Regions from separate parts of the Pseudoalteromonas sp. NJ631 genome, predicted to be linked through region 2. Evidence: predicted binding sites of a transcription regulator. Region 2 holds the regulator's gene; the other holds the start of a gene.
The links. Region 2 encodes ArgR, which controls arginine synthesis, uptake and breakdown. Its sites were predicted from a motif close to ANTGAATANNTATTCANT; they were not measured.
Positions count from the first base shown of each region.

Region 1: A587_RS0102490 (OadG family protein) is a predicted target of ArgR. The motif match lies at 1,762-1,779, and genes of this name have one in related genera.

Region 1 is NZ_AKXJ01000001.1:522,791-527,716, forward strand. It holds gene oadA (sodium-extruding oxaloacetate decarboxylase subunit alpha) at 1-1,432, opposite strand, end outside; gene A587_RS0102490 (OadG family protein) at 1,445-1,693, opposite strand; gene A587_RS0102495 (hypothetical protein) at 2,152-2,646, shown strand; gene csrA (carbon storage regulator CsrA) at 2,723-2,908, opposite strand; gene A587_RS0102505 (aspartate kinase) at 2,999-4,222, opposite strand; gene alaS (alanine--tRNA ligase) at 4,230-4,926, opposite strand, start outside.
Region 2 is NZ_AKXJ01000001.1:693,899-698,824, reverse strand. It holds gene A587_RS0103335 (SPFH domain-containing protein) at 1-1,088, opposite strand, end outside; gene A587_RS0103330 (OB-fold-containig protein) at 1,172-1,783, opposite strand; gene argR (transcriptional regulator ArgR) at 2,188-2,655, opposite strand; gene mdh (malate dehydrogenase) at 2,897-3,829, shown strand; gene serA (phosphoglycerate dehydrogenase) at 4,055-4,926, opposite strand, start outside.

The sequences.
Region 1 (4,926 bases), 170 kb from region 2:
TAGCTTTAGCAGGCGCCGCTGCTGCTTTTTGTTGTTTGTTTTCAACAAGCGTCGGTTTTGGCTCAAACGCATCTGGGTTATTGCGATTTTTCAAGAATTTAAGGCCAATCTGCGGGAATAATGCATAGGTAAGCACATCATCAATAACCTCGTCGGCTAAGGTAATTTGTTCCTCTTTTGCCGTCGCGACTAGCTCGCTTTGTAAACTATCTAGCTCAGGTTCAATTAAGTCTGCAGGACGGCAGGTAATAGGCTCTGCGCGTTCAAGTACTCGTTGTTGCAAAGCTTGGTCGACTTGCGCTGGTGTCGCTCCATATTCGCCTTTCAGCACGCCAGCCGTTTCTTTGGTTATAGACTTGTAACGCTCACCGGTAAGTACGTTTAATACCGCTTGCGTCCCGACTATCTGTGAGGTTGGTGTTACGAGCGGTAAGTAGCCAAGTTCTTTACGCACACTTGGAATTTCTTTTAGTACCGCGTCAAGCTTGTCACCTGCACCTTGCTCTCGCAGTTGATTTTCCATATTAGTTAACATGCCACCTGGCACTTGTGCAGATAGAATACGACCATCTACTCCTTTCAAGCTGCCCTCAAAAGCTGCATATTTCTTTCTCACCTCACGGAAATAGGCTGCGATCTCTTCTAGCTCTAGTAAATCAAGCCCTGTATCACGTTCCGTGCCTTCCACAATCGCCGCGATAGTTTCTGTTGCGCTATGGCCATAGGTCATACTCATCGAAGAAATCGCCGTATCGAGCATATCGATACCCGCATCTATGGCTTTTTGATAAGTTGCAGTACTGAGTCCTGTGGTTGCATGACACTGCATTGCGATAGGAATAGAGACGGACGCTTTAAGCCCAGAGATTAACTTTTCGGCATCATAGGGTTTTAGTAACCCAGCCATGTCCTTGATACAAATGGAATGACAGCCCAAGTCTTCGAGCTGCTTAGCTTGCGTGAGCCACATTTCCAGCGTATGAACAGGGCTTACGGTATACGAAATCGTCCCCTGCGCATGCGCGCCCACTTTAATAGCCGCTTTAATAGCCGTCTCTAAGTTGCGCACGTCGTTCATTGCATCGAATATTCTAAATACGTCCACCCCGTTATGGTGGGCACGTTCAACAAACTTTTCGACAACATCATCAGCATAGTGACGATAGCCCAATAAATTCTGGCCACGCAGTAGCATTTGCTGTTTGGTTTTTGGCATCGCGGCTTTCAGCGCACGGATCCGCTCCCATGGATCTTCGCCTAAATAGCGAATACACGAGTCGAAGGTTGCTCCCCCCCATGATTCAACAGACCAATAGCCCATATTGTCGAGCTTCTCAGCGATAGGAAGCATATCTTCCAAGCGCATTCTGGTGGCGAGTAATGACTGATGCGCGTCGCGCAGCACTAATTCGGTTAGCTTTAACTGTGACATGCAAAACCCCTATTAATTGTTTTTTCTATAGGCTGCAACGGCAGCGCTAATGGCTGCAATATGTGCCTGCGGCACACCCTGTGACGATGTTGCTCTGGTTGTTTTTGATCTTGTGGTACTTGGCTCTACTTCTTTAAATTGAGCAGCAAAGTTGGCCAACAGTCGCATCGCAAAAATTAAAATGGACAGAAAAACAAAAACACCAACCATACCGGTCAGCATGAGATTTCCTGCTTGCAGTAGCTGCGATCCAATATCCATTTTTACCCCTTACTTGCTGTTTGGTTTTCCTGTTCGATGTTAACGAACAGGTATAAACCTTCACTTTTTGTAGATATTTATTCACCTTATAACAAAAAATGTTCCACTGTAAAGCGCGTTGTAAATTGGTATTACCAAAGCACTTAATTTACAAACTATCAGTGAGTTAGCTAAGAAAACATTAATAAATATGGAAAATTAACGTAATAAATATGAAAAATATTCAAAATAGCGCCAACTAATACTGAGATTTTAATGAATATAGAATGGATTTTTGATTACGCAAGATAAATTGTAAATTGGACTGACCAAAATTTAACGTTTACGTTAACGTCACCCTGTATGACGCGTATTTCGCTGGATGTGGGAAAAGGGAGCTGCAAACAATTTATTCGCGTTACCGCTTTTTCAATATAGATGGGTATAATAAGGGGAAATTTTTACCAAAACGAACGTCTATGCCCTCCCTTGAACAAAATGAAAATTTATCTTTTCAAAGCCAATTTAAGTTAGATAAAGCCTATTATCGAGAGTGTTTTGAAGAGTCTGAAGCCAATGGGCTTGCTGTTAAACCGAAATATGGCTTGCTTGTACTACTAATTTTACTGGGGCTGTTTGCTATTTACGGGTTGCAGGAGCACTACGTCGGGAACTTTCTTATTCTATTGGCTGTAGTTGAATGCGTCGCTTTCTACTATCGCAAAGCTTGGTGGGTGATAAGACAGTCATATTCTCGTGCCGCCGGCAATATCGTCGAGGTTTCAATCTCTAAAGCAGGCATTAGCACCAAAGCGACACATGCCGAATTTTCTTACCTATTTGACGACTTAGATAAACTTGTTGAAACGAACAGAGGTTTTTTGGTATTTCACCAAAACAACCCGAGCTATATCAGTAAATCTGGACTTAACGAAGAAGCGATTGCCTTTTTATCTGAGCAAAGCCAGAAATAAGAAACCCCGCAGTGGCGGGGTTTTATTATGCCAGTTAAACCATGTTAACTAACATCGTAATTCAGTATTTGGTCAATTACATATTGCCCGGGCTAGATTTCTCAGCCTGGATTCGCATGTAAATTTCTTCACGGTGAACTGAAACATCTTTAGGCGCATTTACACCAATACGTACTTGGTTACCTTTAACACCTAGTACTGTTACAGTCACTTCATCACCAATCATCAGGGTTTCACCTACTCGACGAGTTAGTATTAGCATTCTCTTGCTCCTGTTATTCCAAAATTTAAAAGATTCCGCGTCAAATCCATTTTAAATAAAAGTTCCTAGAAAAGTAAGCAAAAACTTCTTTTACTCAGTACTTTCCAATTCGAATTTGGCATGTAAAGCCCGTACAGCTAGCTCTAAATATTTTTCTTCTACTAGTGCCGAGATTTTTATCTCTGATGTAGATACTAATAGAGTGTGAATATTTTCTTCGGCCAATGCCATAAAAAAGAGACCAGCAACACCTGAATGAGATTTCATCCCGATGCCAACCGCTGAGATTTTTGCCACGTTAGCATTAACCTCTACCGTTGCGCCACCTAAATTTTGTGCATGTTGCGCTAAAACTTCTTCCGCCAGAATACAATCATTTGTGTGCACAGTAAAAGCATAGTCTATTTTTTTCTCACTGTGGTTCAAATGGTTAATCATATCGACTTCGATATTATGCTCACCAAGAAGAGACAGTATATTGGCAAGATTACTAGGTTTTGCATCTACATTGTTAACTAAGATAAGCGCTTCGTCTTTGACACTCGCTACCCCAGAGACCACTTTGGTGTTTTTCATCTTACCTTCCTCATAGCTAATTAAGGTGCCGTTATCAGGAGAAAACGAAGAAAGTACGCGCAGCGGTACATTATATCGACCGGCCGCTTCAACCGAACGTATCTGCAAGACCTTAGCGCCAACACTTGCTAGCTCCAACATCTCAGAAAAAGTAATATGTGATAGACGCCTTGCATTTGGCTCTATTCGCGGATCGGTAGTGTAAACACCATCGACATCAGTATATATCTGACATTCGTCTGCTTGCAAAGCCCCTGCGATTTCAACTGCTGAGGTATCTGTACCGCCGCGTCCTAGCGTGGTGATATTACCTTCTCCATCACGCCCTTGAAATCCGGCAATAATGGTTATCCGGTTATGCTCAAGTTCTTGCTTTAAGCGGGTTGTGTCTATTTCTGTGATCCGCGCTTTAGAGAACATGTTATCGGTTTTAATACCAACCTGATCGGCAAGTAAGCTCACGGCAGAATGCCCACGCTTAATGATGGCCATCGCCAATAACGCGATAGAAACTTGTTCGCCGGTGGTGATCAACACATCTAGCTCACGAGAACTTGGACGTGCATCGATTTGTTGGGCAAGGGAAATGAGACGATTTGTCTCGCCTGACATTGCAGACAACACGACCACCACTTGGTGGCCTTGTTGTTGTGTTTTGATAACGTGTTCGGCAACCGCCTCAATACGCTCTACCGAACCTACCGAGGTGCCGCCAAACTTTTGTACAATCAGCGCCACTTGCTGATTACTGCGTTACTTCATTTAACCAAGTTGGAACACTGTTTAGTGCTGCGTCTAGGTTTTCTGGTTGTGAACCACCAGCTTGCGCCATATCAGGACGACCACCACCTTTACCACCGACTTGAGAAGCCATGTGATTAACTAGCTCACCTGCTTTTACCTGACCAACTAAGTCTTTCGTTACGCCAGCGATTAGGCTTACTTTATCGCCATTTGCTACACCTAGCGCGATGACACCTGAGCCAATCTTGTTCTTCAGGTCATCGACCATGCCTCGCAGTGCTTTAGACTCAGTTCCTGCAACGTTCGCTACGAGTAATTTAATCCCATTCACTTCGGTTACAGAGTCAAGTAGCGTTGCACCCGCGGCACTTGCTAGTTTGTCATTTAGTTGAGCAACTTGCTTTTCAAGGCCTTTTGACTTTTCAAGTAGCGCAGATACTTTTTCTAGCACAGATGAGGTATCACCCTTAACCAAAGCCGCAATTTCAGAAAGCACTTGCTCTTGCTCATTAACATAAGCGATGGCATCAGCTCCCGTTACCGCTTCGATACGACGAACACCCGCTGCGATACCGCCTTCTGAGACAATCTTGAATAGACCAATATCACCTGCACGCTTCACGTGTGTGCCACCACAAAGCTCAATTGAGTATCCACCAATTGAAACGACTCGAACTTCATCATCGTACTTTTCGCCA
Region 2 (4,926 bases):
ACGGCAACCCGTTCGCGTTGGACATCGGCGATTTCTTTTTGCTCGACTTCCAGTGCTTTGGCTTTTTGGATACGTAAAATTTCGGTTTCGCGTTCGCGCTCAATAATTTCAATCTGGCGAGAACGCGTGACTTTTTCTTCTTCTATGCCGAGTAAGCGAAGGCGATTTTGCTCTGCAACATCGATTTCACGCTGTTTATTGTGCTCTGCAATTGCAATTGCTTCGTCCGCTTTGAGGCGTGCTTCTTCGGCTTTTAAGCGCTCTTCATGCTTAACACGTTCAGCTTCTGCGGCTTCGCGAGCGCGCACCGATTCGATTTCACGGCGCTGTCTTGCGCTAGCATCTTCTCGTTGGCGCTCGACTTCTGCTGCTTTTTCAAAGGCTGCTTGGTTTTGGTTGTCGATTTGCGCTTTTTCATCGCATTTAAGTTGGTTCGTTTCCACGTTTTGGCGTGAGGTTTTTTCGGTAATACGGCGAATACCTTCAGCGTCAAGAATGTTATTTGGATCTAACTTGTCGATAGAGGTTTGTTCAAGATAATCAATCGCCACATCTTCTAACGTATAGCCAGATAAATCTTGTCCAATCACTTCTTTAATAGAATCTCGGAACTCATTACGATGGGTAAATAGCTCCTCAAAATTCATGCGCTTACCAACGGTTTTCAAGGCTTCGGAGAATTTTGCCTCAAATAATGCTTGTAAGGTTTCTGGTGCCGATGCGCGGGCACAGCCAACTTGTTTAGCAACGCGTAGGATATCTTCTTTGTTTTCGTTTACGCGAATGTAAAAAGTGATGGCGATGTCAGCACGGATATTGTCTTTACAGATCAGGCCGCTGTTTTCACGACGCTCCAATACCATGCGGTTAGTTGAAATATCCATGACTTCCATTTTATGGATCACAGGTAGCACAATGCCGCCTGTAGTCGTGACATCCGGCTCGTTTTTCATCTTGTTGATGATCAATGCCTGACCTTGTTCAACCTTGCGGTAGAACTTTCCAATCAGAAGTAGAATGGCAAAAATAATGACGATGGATATGCCCACGATTGCGAGCACCGGTCCGAGGTTGTTTAGAAATTCCATGTTTTTTCCTGCGTTGCGCTATGTTGTTTGAGCTGGTATTAGCTATACCAACTAGTTCCTAAATTCCGTTATTTTCCGTACTATTACCAAGGTTTAGCCACAATCGTGTAGCTATGTGTAAGGGTGTCATGTTCGATAAGTAAGGCACTGTCTCCTAGTGTGAAAGTGTTATCTTCATCCGAGCGCACTTCGATGAGTTGCTCTGTTCCTTGAATATATACTCTGGCTTGACCGAACGTGTTGCTAACTCTTGATGTTGCAATAACGCATTCGAGCCCAACCAGCGCTTGCTTTGATGTGGTTTCTTGGCTTTCGAAAAAGCGTCGTAGTGGCCTTACAATGACGGCGGTTAGTGGTAATGCAGCAATGAGGCTGGCAAGCATAAATACCGTGCCCATCAGGTAGTAAAAAATGCCATCGCCTAGTAGGTAAGCAAAAAACTGTTGCACATAAATACTGACAATCCAGCCCAGCGCGATGATTAAACTCAATGAAATACTCACAGGGACTCCGCCAAAAGCGACCTCCCAAAAAGAACCAGAGCTTGCGCCTTCGGCTTCAATATCAACATCGCCTTCTAAGATATCGATATCAGCAAAACCGAGTAAAGCAATTAGCCAGAACAACAGCACTATCAGTAATAGTGTTGAAAAAATAACAGTGGGAAACGTAAATGCAGTATTTAAAAATTCCATTGCTGTTCCTTAGTTCCTTGTATTTCCTTTTAAGCGGTTAAGTAAGTGAATTGTCCACTCAGCGCCATAAGGTATCTTTGTGTGTATCAAGCGGTGAGTTCCGCATCATAGAATGTGAGATGATTGAGTGAAGCGAATAGCGTTCGTGTCCGGAAAGACTGAGACACTGTAGGAAACAAATCCGAAAAGCTAGTCAATCAGCTTAAAAACCATCCATGCGTTGTGAGAAAGCCTCACATGTGTTTCTAAAGTTGCCACATTTAGACATATTATGTCAAACGTTTTTTTGCTGTAAAGATAAGCAATTTATTTTGTTTATCGTGATAGTGGGAAAGCGTGTTTGTAGAAGCTAGAGTATCAGAATATGTGCTAACCTGTGAGTTAGCACCGATAAAAATAATAGACTAAACGTTATCGAACAGGGTTTTTACTTTATCTAAAGTAACGTCGATTTCAGATACTTTGGCAGGGGCAATAAAAATCGTGTCATCGCCGGCAATCGTACCTAATACGCCGTCTGCGGTGCCTAATGAGTCAAGTAGCCTCGCAATTAACTGGGCAGCACCAGGACTGGTTCGAATAATAATCATCATTTCGTTGTGCATAATATCAACGACTAACTGACGTAAAGGACTTTTTGCTGTTGGTACGCTCATTTCGGCGGGTAAGCAGTAAACCATTTCTTGTTTGGCATTACGTGTACGCACAGCACCAAACTTGCTCAGCATGCGCGACACTTTGCTCTGACTGACGTTGTCAAATCCTTGTTGTTTTAGAGCATCAACAATTTCACCTTGAGAGCCAAAGTTTTCTTCTTTTAAAATGGCTTTAAATGCTTTGATCAGTGCTTCTTGTTTTTCTTGCGGCTGCATAGTCTGTCTTCTTTTACGGCTAATCTTTAAATTCTACACAAAACCACCGAGATTCCCAAATTTGCGCGACCAAAATAGCAGTCGTAAAGCATAAGAGTACAAAGTGTCGCGATCTTTACACTTTTATTTAAGACATTAGTCAAAAAATCTCGAAAATAACCGTGATTAATTTGTGTTTAACAGCGCTTTTCATTATCTTTACTGCACACTCAATTCCACCTTCAAATTATGGAGAATTCAAATGAAAGTTGCTGTATTAGGTGCCGCTGGCGGTATCGGTCAAGCTCTATCTTTATTGCTTAAAAATGGTCTTCCAGCTGGCTCTGAGTTAGCGCTTTATGACGTTGCACCTGTTGTACCTGGTGTTGCAGTTGACTTATCTCACATCCCAACTGCGGTAAAAGTAGCGGGTTATGGTAAAGACGACCTAGACTCAGCTCTTGCTGGTGCTGACGTAGTGCTTATCCCTGCTGGTATGCCTCGTAAGCCTGGTATGGACCGTGCTGACCTATTCAACGTTAACGCAGGTATCATCAAGACACTTGCTGAAGGTATCGTTAGAAGCTGCCCTAAAGCACTTGTTGGTATCATCACAAACCCAGTAAATGGCACGGTACCAATCGTTGCTGAAGTGTTCAAAAAAGCAGGTACTTATGATCCAGCTCGCGTATTCGGTGTAACAACGCTTGACGTTATCCGCGCTGAAACCTTCATCGCAGAGCTTAAAGGTCTAGACGTTGCTGAAGTTAAGATCCCAGTAATTGGTGGTCACTCAGGTACTACAATTCTACCTCTACTTTCTCAAGTTGAAGGTGTTGAGTTCACTGACGAAGAAGTTGCTGCACTAACGACTCGTATCCAAAACGCGGGTACTGAAGTGGTTGAAGCTAAAGCGGGTGGCGGTTCAGCTACGCTTTCAATGGGTGCAGCAGCAGCACGTTTCTGCTTCTCACTAGTGAAAGGCCTACAAGGTGAAGAAGTACTTGAGTACGCATACGTTGAAGGTAACACAGGCGATGCAACATTCTTTGCACAGCCAGTTATCCTTGGTAAAAACGGTGTAGAGAAGTTACTACCTTACGGTGAGCTAAGCGCGTTTGAGCAAAAAGCAAAAGACGACATGCTAGCGACACTTGAAAAAGACATCAAAGAAGGTGTTGATTTCATGGCGTAAGCCAGATTGATACAAAAAACCAGTCGCTTCACAGTGACTGGTTTTTTTATGCTTGATTCTTCTTATACCAGTTGTATTAAGTAAATGATCTATCTTGAAGCGGGGAAATAGCTTTAGTAGCAAGGCAAAAATTTTGCTATTTAGTTGTTCTAAATGAGAAATTTTTAACGAAGCTAATATGCTATTTCACCCTTCAAATTGATTAGAGAATTAATTCAATTGGTATTAGTGAAGAATACGTGCTCTGATAGTTCCTTCAACCGCACTTAACTCTTTCAGTGCTACTTCAGAGTGGTCGCTATCGACGTCAATAACTACGTAACCAATAGATTCATCCGTTTGTAGGTATTGCGCCGCAATATTGATACCGTGCTGAGCGAACGCTTGGTTGATTTGCGTTAGTACGCCTGGGCGGTTTACGTGTACGTGTAATAAACGACTTCGGTTTGATAATTCAGGTAGAGAAACTTCTGGGAAGTTAACTGCCGTGACTGTTGAACCATTATCTGAATATTTTGCCAACTTACCCGCGACTTCCACACCGATGTTTTCTTGTGCTTCTTGGGTAGAACCACCAACGTGTGGGGTTAGCAGTACATTGTCAAACTCGCGTAGTGGTGAGACAAATTCTTCATGATTAGATTTTGGTTCAACGGGGAATACATCGATAGCAGCGCCAGAAAGTTTCTTCGCGGCTAATGCTTCAGCTAAGGCGTCGATATCAACAACCGTTCCTCGTGATGCGTTAATTAGGATTGCGCCTTGTTTCATCACTTCAATTTCAGCCATACCGATAAGGTTTTTGGTCTGTGATGTCTCTGGTACATGCAAACTGACCACGTCCGCTCTTTGTAGCAGTTGCGTTAGCGTGTGTAACTGCGTTGCGTTGCCGAGCGTGAGCTTATCTTCGATGTCATAAAACTCGACGTTCATCCCGATATTCTCAGCCATAATGCCAAGCTGGGTGCCAATGTGACCATAACCAATAATACCCAGCGTTTTACCACGGGCTTCGTATGAACCATCGGCAGATTTATCCCACTCACCGCGATGCGCCTTTGCGTTGCGCTCAGGAACACGGCGCAATAACAAGAGAA